Regions from separate parts of the Epibacterium sp. HA2-3 genome, predicted to be linked through region 2. Evidence: riboswitches for the same ligand, from Rfam matches in the RefSeq annotation. Region 2 holds a riboswitch; the other holds the start of a gene.
What was found. Region 2 has a riboswitch for cobalamin ahead of ACZ1HH_RS13960 ((2Fe-2S) ferredoxin domain-containing protein). Riboswitches for the same ligand answer to the same signal wherever they lie in the genome.

Region 1: it holds a riboswitch for cobalamin, as region 2 does, so the genes downstream of both, ACZ1HH_RS10265 (DUF1636 family protein) here and ACZ1HH_RS13960 ((2Fe-2S) ferredoxin domain-containing protein) in region 2, are expected to answer to the same signal.

What each region holds. Positions count from the first base shown of each region.
Region 1 is NZ_CM172490.1:2,188,110-2,192,615, reverse strand. Features, by position in the region: gene cobN (cobaltochelatase subunit CobN) at 1-1,316, opposite strand, end outside; gene cobW (cobalamin biosynthesis protein CobW) at 1,442-2,476, opposite strand; gene ACZ1HH_RS10265 (DUF1636 family protein) at 2,496-2,999, opposite strand; cobalamin riboswitch at 3,098-3,336, opposite strand; gene cobO (cob(I)yrinic acid a,c-diamide adenosyltransferase) at 3,361-4,047, shown strand; gene glpD (glycerol-3-phosphate dehydrogenase) at 4,162-4,506, opposite strand, start outside.
Region 2 is NZ_CM172490.1:2,975,837-2,980,342, forward strand. Features, by position in the region: gene ACZ1HH_RS13955 (SDR family oxidoreductase) at 1-585, opposite strand, end outside; cobalamin riboswitch at 687-901, shown strand; gene ACZ1HH_RS13960 ((2Fe-2S) ferredoxin domain-containing protein) at 990-1,709, shown strand; gene ACZ1HH_RS13965 (ABC transporter substrate-binding protein) at 1,696-2,628, shown strand; gene ACZ1HH_RS13970 (FecCD family ABC transporter permease) at 2,647-3,636, shown strand; gene ACZ1HH_RS13975 (ABC transporter ATP-binding protein) at 3,626-4,408, shown strand; gene ACZ1HH_RS13980 (methyl-accepting chemotaxis protein) at 4,417-4,506, opposite strand, start outside.

The sequences.
Region 1 (4,506 bases), 790 kb from region 2:
GCGATATACTCCGAGAGGGGCCAGGTCAGAGTGTCCTCGGACAGACGCGCGCCGAGGTCCGCCTCAGGGGCGACGTCATAGCCATCCCGGGCCAAGGCGCTCAGGATCTCTGCGGTAGAGGCGAGCGCATCCAGCCCGACCGCATGGGCGAGGTTGTAGTCGCGTCCGGGATATGTCGAAAGCACCAGCGCAAGGCGTGTCTCGGCGCGCGCCTGTCGTGCCAGCCTGAGATGCGCCTCGATCCGGTCGAGTGCTGCGGAAATGCGTTCGGGATCGGCGCGATGGGTGAAGCGAGAGTATTGCAGATCCGGGTCGCGTTTTGTCGGCGCCTTGAAGCTGACCACTCCTGCAAAGAGCCTGCCGTCCACTTCCGGCAGCACCACATGCATGGCCAGATCCGCAGGCGAGAGGCCCCGGTCCGCCAGATCCCAGTCCTTGCGTCGCGCGGTCGAGAGCGCGACCTGGAAGACGGGACATCCTACAAGGCTCAGGGGCGAGGCGCTGCCATCGCGCCCCTGCGCCGAAAACGCGGTGGCATTGATGATCGCAACCGGCGCGCGCTGCGAAAGCTCTGCCCGTAGCCATTGGACAGCGGCGGGGGCTTTGAGGCTGGGGGCGAAAGCACCAAAAGCCGCATAGCCACGCGCGCGCAATCCCCGCAGGATTTCATCGATCGGAGCCGTATCAGCGGAGGTCAGATAGGAGCGATAAAACGTCACCAGCACCAAGGGCTTATGGGTCTTGGGTAGGGCGCTGAGCGCGCCCTCGTCGGGATCGTAATAGCCAAAATCCGGCACCGTCTTTTGACCAATCACGGGGCTCGCATAGAGCCCCGACGCCAGTGCCAGTTGCGCCAGCGCGGCCTGCGCGGCCACGGCCCCGCCCGCATCGCAGAGCGCCTGAAGACGGCGCAGGGTCGAGATCGGCAGGGTCGAGAGCTCGTCAAGGCGGGGATCTTCCCGACCGTCGGCAGGCAGGACGGCAAGCGCAATGCCCTTGCGCCGGGCCAGGTCCTGAAGCGTCGCCAGACCGTAGGACCAGTAGCTCTCGCCACCAATCAGACGCACCAAGACGCCTTTGGCGCCTTCGAGGGTTTGCTCGGCGTAGACATCCACCGAGAGCGGATGTTTGAGCGCGACCAGATTTGCGAGCCGGGTCGAGGGCAATTTGCCCGCCGCGCGGTGCCAGCCTGCCGCAAAGGCGCCAAGGTCACTGTCGGAGAACGACAGCACCACCAGATCGCCAGGGGTCTGCCCGACGTCATAGGGGGTGTCTGTTTCTCCGAGTCCGTGGCTCTCGCGGAAGACGACGTGCATGAGGGTGGTCCGCTTCGTTCAAATCGGAGAGGGCAGCGTCAGACCCTGTATGGGTGCAAAGCGCCCTCCCGGGGAGGGTCGGGCGGGACCTCACGGCGAGAGGTCAGCGCCCTTGGTGTGGAAACTCAGGCCCCGAGGTCGGCGTGGATGCCTGCTGTGTCGATGTTATCATGCTCGGCGATCACCACCAGCTGGGTTTTGCGCTCCTGTGCGCCCCAGGGTTGGTCGTATTGCGCGCGCAGACGTTCGCCCACTGCTTGTACCAGCATTCGCATCGGTTTTCCTTCCACGGCCACATAGCCCTTCACCCGCAGGATGTTGCGGCTGCGGGCCATCTCGATGATCCGTTTTTGCAGGTCTTCGGGGTCGGATACTTCGCCCATTTCGACCACGATCGATTCAAAATCGTCATGTTCGTGATCGTGATGTCCGTCGTGATGGCTCGGGCGGGCATCAAGGTCGTCTTCGGCTGCAGCTTCCAGTCCGAGGATCACGCGCGGATCGATCACGCCTTCGGTCATCGGCAGAATCGGCAGTTTGCGCGGGGCCTCAGATTCGATGATCGCGCGGGCTTTGTCGACACCGGCCTCACCGGCGAGATCGGCCTTGGACAACAGCACAATATCGGCGCAGGCGATCTGATCTTCAAAGACTTCGGAGAGCGGGGTTTCGTGATCGAGGCTCTCGTCTGCCTCGCGCTGGGCCTGCACGGCGTCCAGATCTGGGGCAAACTGGCCCTTGGCGACGGCCTCGGCATCAGCCAGAGCGATCACACCGTCAACGGTGATGCGCGAGCGGATCGCGGGCCAATCAAAGGCCTTGAGCAGCGGTTTGGGCAGCGCCAGGCCAGAGGTCTCGATAACGATGTGTTCGGGCGGTTCGGGCAGCGCCATCAGGCTCTCGATGGTGGGGATGAAATCATCTGCCACGGTGCAGCAGATGCAGCCGTTTGCGAGCTCCATGATGTTCTCTGCGGGGCAGTTGTCATCCGCGCAGGATTTCAGGATGTCGCCATCTACTCCGGCGGTGCCAAATTCGTTCACCACCACAGCGAGGCGCTTGCCCTGCGGGTTCTGCATCAGGTGACGGATCAATGTGGTTTTGCCCGCGCCCAGAAAACCGGTGATGACGGTGACGGGGATCTTGTTCAATGAGGTCATGTGAGATCGGCCTTTCGGATCAATCCTTTGCGCTTTGCAACGCAGGTGTGTCTGGGGTGTCTTCGGTCTGAGCGCCGGGGGCTTGTGTCGGCGTGAGCGCAACACTTGGCATGGAGACGGGCGGGATGCGGGCGATGGATTGCTTGCGAAACACCACGGGGCGCTCGCGCCAGGGCACGAACCCATCCTCGGTCGAGGCATAGGCGGCCGCGCCGGCAAGGATCTCGTCGAGATGCGCGTCGGGGTCGAGATCGCCGTAGATATAGCCCCAGCGCGCAGGGCCGCCCGATAGATGCAGCGTGCAGGACCGCTTGCAGGCCGAGAGACATTCCACCCCACGGACGGTGACGCCTTCGGGCAGGGCGCTGCCTGCCAGCCGGTCCGCCAGAATACGTCCCGGGCGCGGAGCCTCGGGGTCGCTGCCTTCTGGGCGGCAGGTGGTGCAGACGGTCAGAACGACCGGCTCCGGACCTTGATCCTCTGGGCTTTGATCGTCCGGGCTCTGATTGGGGATCTCTCCCATGCGGCCTTTTCTCCTCCTCTGGGGCGAAGCGGGGCAGGCCAGATGGGGGCGCGCGCAAGTGCTGGCAGGCCCTCAACCGGTCGCGGCACACCCCGTCCGCCGGTTCTCACGCGTTGGCAGGTCTCCCGGCTTGCGGATAGATCGGCCCCGAGTGGGGCGCGAACGGTCTCCCTGCCTTCCCGGCCTGCCCACAAGGGGCGCGCCAGTGGCGGTGGAAGACCTCTCCGGTCACGGTCGCGGGGGCGGCTGTGTTTGGAGCAAGGATGATCCCGGCCCGACACATTCCCTCTTCGCCCAAAGGCTGTCACCTTCGGGAACCAACGAAATTTCCTTGCGCCATGGGGCATGTCTTTGTCAAGAGATGGGCAAACCCTGGGTCAGACCCGCAAGGAGCAAGACAGTGAGCGACCAGACATCCCAAAAGTCCGAAACCGGCATCTCAGAAGAAGAAGCGGCACGCCATGCCTCGAAGATGGCCAAAAAGAAGGCCGCGCGGGACCGGATGATGAAGACGAAAGATGGCGAAAAAGGTCTGATTATTGTTCACACCGGCCCGGGCAAAGGCAAATCCTCTTCGGGATTCGGTATGATCATGCGCTGTATCGCCCATGGCATGCCCTCGGCGGTGGTGCAGTTCATCAAGGGGGCCTGGCAGACCGGCGAACGGACGCTGATCGAGGAAAACTTCTCGGATCTCTGTCAGTTTTACGCAATGGGCGAGGGGTTCACCTGGGAGACGCAGGACAAGGCCCGGGATATCGCCGCTGCGCGCGCGGGCTGGGAAAAGGCCAAGGAGATGATCCTTGATGAGAAGAACACGATGGTTCTGCTCGATGAGATCAACATTGCGCTGCGCTATGAGTATCTTGACCTTGAGGAGGTTCTTGAGTTCCTCGTCGAGCACAAACCGGCGATGACGCATGTGGTGCTCACCGGGCGCAACGCCAAGGAAGAATTGATCGAGATTGCGGATCTGGTCACAGAGATGACTCAGGTGAAGCATCCCTTCCGTGCCGGGATCAAGGCGCAGAAGGGCGTGGAATTCTAAACCCCAAACGCAGGGCGCGGGGTGGGGATGCGAGTCGCTGCCTCGCGCTCCGGGATATTTCTTGTTAGAAGAAGAGGGGCCGCGGGCCCCTCATTTTTGTTTTCCGTTGAGCTTTTAGCCGGTGATGCGCGCCTCGATGTAGCGGTTGACGGCACCGCGAGCGTCTGCATCAAGACGCAGGCCGAGTTTGGTTCGGCGCCAGAGGTAGTCCTCTCCGGAGCGCACCCATTCGTTTTGAATGGTCCAGTCCAATTCGCGCGCGGTGATGGTCGCGCCAAAATCCTCCCCGAGATCCGACGGGGTGGTCGCATCGCCCAGAACATCCCAAGCCTCTGTGCCATAGGCGCGGATCAGGCGGCGCACGGCATAGGGGGTGAGGAATGGATAGTCCTGCGCGAGTTTGGCACCCAGTTCCGTCACGCCCTCGACGGGGAAGTCGCCACCGGGCAGAGCGACACC
Region 2 (4,506 bases):
GATCGATGCTTTGAGAACCTGCGCGATGTCCTCCACATGGGCGCGCGAAAACACCTGACCGGGTTTGACGATACGGCGCGCCTTGCCCGCCATCAGCTTGGCAAAGGGTCCACGACCCGGGCCATAGATCCCGGCAAGGCGAAAGATATGCAGGGGCAGTCCTGCGAGGCTGCTCCACTCCTCTTCGGCGCGGACGCGCCAGTTTCCGCGCTGGCTCGACGGGGTTGCGGGAGTCATCTCGTCAACCCAGCCGCCATCGTGATCACCATATACGGCAGTTGTCGACAGATAGCCGATCCACTCCAACGACGGCAGCGCAGCAATCTCGGCGCCAAGCGCATTCAGGACGGGATCGCCGTCTTCTGAAGGACTGATGGAGAGCAGAATATGCGTTACATCCCGAAGCGGCACATCTTGTCCGGGCCATGTCATCAATTCCACCCCACTCTCGGATTGGTCCTCGCAGCGATCCCGGGTTGTTCCGATGATGCGCCACGCGTCGCGTGGCAGGATCTTTGCCAGCGCGCGGGCCGTGTAGCCAAAGCCAAAGCAAAGCAGCGTTTTACGGGTGGTGTCTTGGGTCATATGGCAGAACATGCGGGCGGATGCGGGCAGATGCAAGCACCTGCTGCAGACGGCCAGCTGCGATCATGTGCAGCCGTCGCTTGACACAGGCGACAAGACTGCCGCATGAGAGGGGCGATGGTTCCCCGACGCCTAAGGCCGGTGGGATGAAAAGGGAATTCGGTGCGGAGGAGCCAAAGGGCGCCAAATCCGAAACTGCCCCCGCAACTGTAAGCGGCGAGCGCCCCGTCACAGACCACTGATCCTCATGGATCGGGAAGGGACGGACGCGCAATAACCCGCAAGTCAGGAGACCTGCCATCGCGACTTTTTAACCAAGCGGGCGGTGGGCCCGCGGAGGACGCGATGCCAGATGTCAAAACTCTGATGAGTCACACTTGCACGCCTCTTGGTCGGAGGTTGGGATGCACGTTTATCTCTATCTGATTTCAGCCAATTACGTCAGCACAAAGAGGTTTGCGGCGCTTTCGAGACGGCTCGAAGAGCTTGCGCCCAAACCTGCGATGGCCATTCGGCTGGAGGCAGACGGGGTCGGGCTATGGCAAGCGCTGGACACACTCAGGGCGCGTGGTGCGCGCCGAATCGACCTGCGTCCTGTGGGCCTTCCGTTTTCGCAATCCCTGGAAAACTGGCTACCGGGTGCGGCGGGGGCATGGTGCGCGCAGCAAAGTGGCGTTCCTCCCGAAGTTTTCTTCGCGAGCAGTCCCGAGCATGACGACGACGTGATCCGGGCGGTTGCCAGCGCAGAGGTCTCGTTGCAGCGGGTCGTGGATCGGCCCAGAGGCGAGATCGGCAAAGGCTGGGATCTGCCCCCATCGCATCAGCACCATCTCCTGGTCTGTACCGGTCCGCGTTGCCACCTCAAAGACGCACCGAACCTTGCGGATCATCTCAAGTCGGAAATCCGGCGCGCGGGGCTTGGGGACAGCTGTCTGGTCACCACAACGGGCTGCGTCTTTCCCTGCAATGCGGGGCCGGTGATCGTGCATTATCCGCGCGGGGATTGGTATCGGGTTGCGGATCTCTCGGAGATCCAGCGTTTTGTCAAAACCGTCCTTGTGCAGGGTGGTCGGCTTGAACATCTCATTTTCCATCAAACGGGAGTCTCCCATGAAACTGCGTAACCTTTTGCCATTGCTCGGCCTCATGGCATCTGCAGCGCATGCCGATGCCGTCACCATCCAAAGCTGCGGCGTCTCTCAAGTGTTCGATAAAACGCCGAGCCGCGCGATCACGCTCAACCAGCAGGCCACCGAAGTGATGCTGGCGCTGGGCCTGCAGGATGCGATGGTTGGAACCGCGTACATTGACGACGCGATTCCCGCGCAATGGAACGACGCCTACGAGAGCGTGCCGGTTCTGGCTGAAAAATACCCAGCCGCCGAGGTCGTCTTGGCGCAGGAACCGGACTTTTTGTTTGCCGGTTTTGGATCGGCGTTTTCCGAGGACAATCTCGGTGCCGTCGAGAAATGGCACGACCTCGGGATCAGCACCTATCTTGTGGATGCCTCCTGCAAGGACAAACACCCTCAGGACGTGCCCTTGACCGTTGCCCCGATCTTTGAAGATATTGAAAATGTTGGAAAAATATTCAACGTGGAAGACCGTGCGAACGCATTGATCGATACCCTTCAACAGCGGTTGGACTCTGTCAAAGCAGCGCCGTCCGGGGCGGGGCAGACTGCCTTCATCTATGATAGCGGGGCAGAGACGCCTTTCTCCATCGGGTGTTGTGGCGGGCCTGCGCTGCTGGCGTCGCTCACGGGGCTTCAGAGCATCAGCAGCGATGTGCCCGGCACTTGGGTCGATCTCTCTTGGGAGCATGTGGTTGCCGCAGACCCGGATGTGATCCTGTTGATCGAGGCGGATTGGTCGACCGCCGCAGAAAAACGCGCGCACATGGAAGCGGACCCAGTATTGAGCGCGTTGCGCGCGGTCAAAGAGGGGCGTTTTGTAACCGTCCCCTTCTCGGAAACGCTGTTGGGGATGCGCTTTGCCGATGGCGTGGAGACGGTGAACAATCAACTTGCAAAGCTGCCGTAAATGCGTCGCGGATCGCCCATGTTGCTGCCAGCCTCTGGTCTGGCGTTGTTGCTTGCGATGGCCGCAGGGGTGCTCTGGGGCACTGCTGACATCAGCTGGGGTGATCGGCTAGCGATCCTCATGCATGACGATGATGCACCGCGTGGGCTGTCGATGATCGTATGGCAATGGCGCATTCCACGTGTGCTGGCGGTGGGAATGATCGGCGCAGGTTTGACGCTGGCTGGTCTCTTGATGCAGACCGCGCTGCGCAACCCGATGGCTGATCCTTATCTGATGGGAGTGTCCTCAGGAGCCTCGGCGGCGGCCGTTGGGGCGATCATCTGGTTTCCGTCGCAGATGACGGAAACACTTGGTCTCCCTCTGATCGCCTTTCTTGGTGCGGCAGCTGCTTTCCTGATGACGCTCTCGCTCTCGCACCGGCGAGGGCGTGCGCTCGATCCTTTGGTGGTTATCCTCGCCGGTGTTGCGGTATCCCTTATGTTCCAGGCGCTTACGGCGTTCTTCCTCTATGTTGGTGATCCGCATGCCACCCGCAATGCGATGGGGTGGTTGATGGGAACGGCGGCGGGAACCGATTGGGAGGAGCTACCACTTCTGGGCACCATCCTCGCTTTGTCGCTGGTGTTGGCGTTGCGCGCGTCGTCCAAGCTGGATGCAACTTTGCTCGGGGATGAGCGCGCGCAATCACTGGGCGTCAATGTCGGGCGTATGCGACTGCTGGTGTTCTTTGTCACAATCGCGCTGACCGGGGTGGCCGTTTCGATCGCGGGGATCGTTGGTTTTGTGGGGCTGATCCTGCCCCATATGGCGCGCCTGTTGGTCGGCGCCCGCCACCGTGTCCTGATCCCACAGGCGGCCATCCTCGGGGCGATCACACTGATTCTTGTCGATCTGGCGTGTCGGGTCGTACTGGCGCCAGAGGAATTGCCGCTTGGCGTGTTGCTGGCGCTCCTGGCGGCGCCGCCGTTCATCTATATCCTGCGGGGGATGGCCCATGCCCGATGATCCCATTCTCGAAATCCAGGATCTCTCCGTGGCAGTTGGTGGGCTCCCCTATGTTCGCAACCTCTCGCTTTGTGTGGAGCGTGGGCGATTTCACGGTCTTCTTGGTCCAAACGGTGCTGGCAAGACGACGCTTCTTCGTGTCCTCTATCGCGCGATCGCGCCGCAATCCGGCGAGGTACGACTAAATGGGCGTCCGCAGTCCGACTTCAGCCCAGCGCAATGGGCGCGGCATGTCGGCGCTCTGGTCCAGGGTGGCGGGCTCTTGTCTGGTCTGACACCCGAAGACATCGTGGAGATCGGCCTCACCCTGCGTGAGCGCCCCAGCGCGAAACGCAAAGAGGCCGTGCAGGATGCGCTCAGTTTGGTGGGTCTGCAGGACAAGGCCCGACAAGACGCCGAGAGCCTTTCCGGGGGAGAGCTGCAGCGCTGCTACTTCGCGCAGCTTCTCGCCTGCGATCCGGAGGTCTATGTGCTCGATGAGCCGACAAATCACCTGGATCTGCACTATCAACTGCGATTGTTGGATGAGGTGCGTCGCAGGGGGCGCAGCGCGATCGTGTCATTTCACGACTTGGGAATGGCGGCGCGCTACTGCGACACGGTGCATCTGATTCAGGAGGGTCAGCTGGTCGCAGAAGGCCCCCCGCAAGCGGTGCTGACCCCTGAGGTTCTCCATCAGCACTATCGCGTAGACGGGCGGCTCGATGGCCACAGCCTCAAGCTGGAGGGGCCGGTTCTTGACGGAACCGACCCCTTGCGTGTTTTTAGATAAGAGCGAAGTCAGGCGACCTTGTGGTCGTCATCTGCGTCGTCAAAGGCCTGATCTAGGTTGGCGCTCTGAGGCGTATCGGTTGCTTCGATCTTGAAACG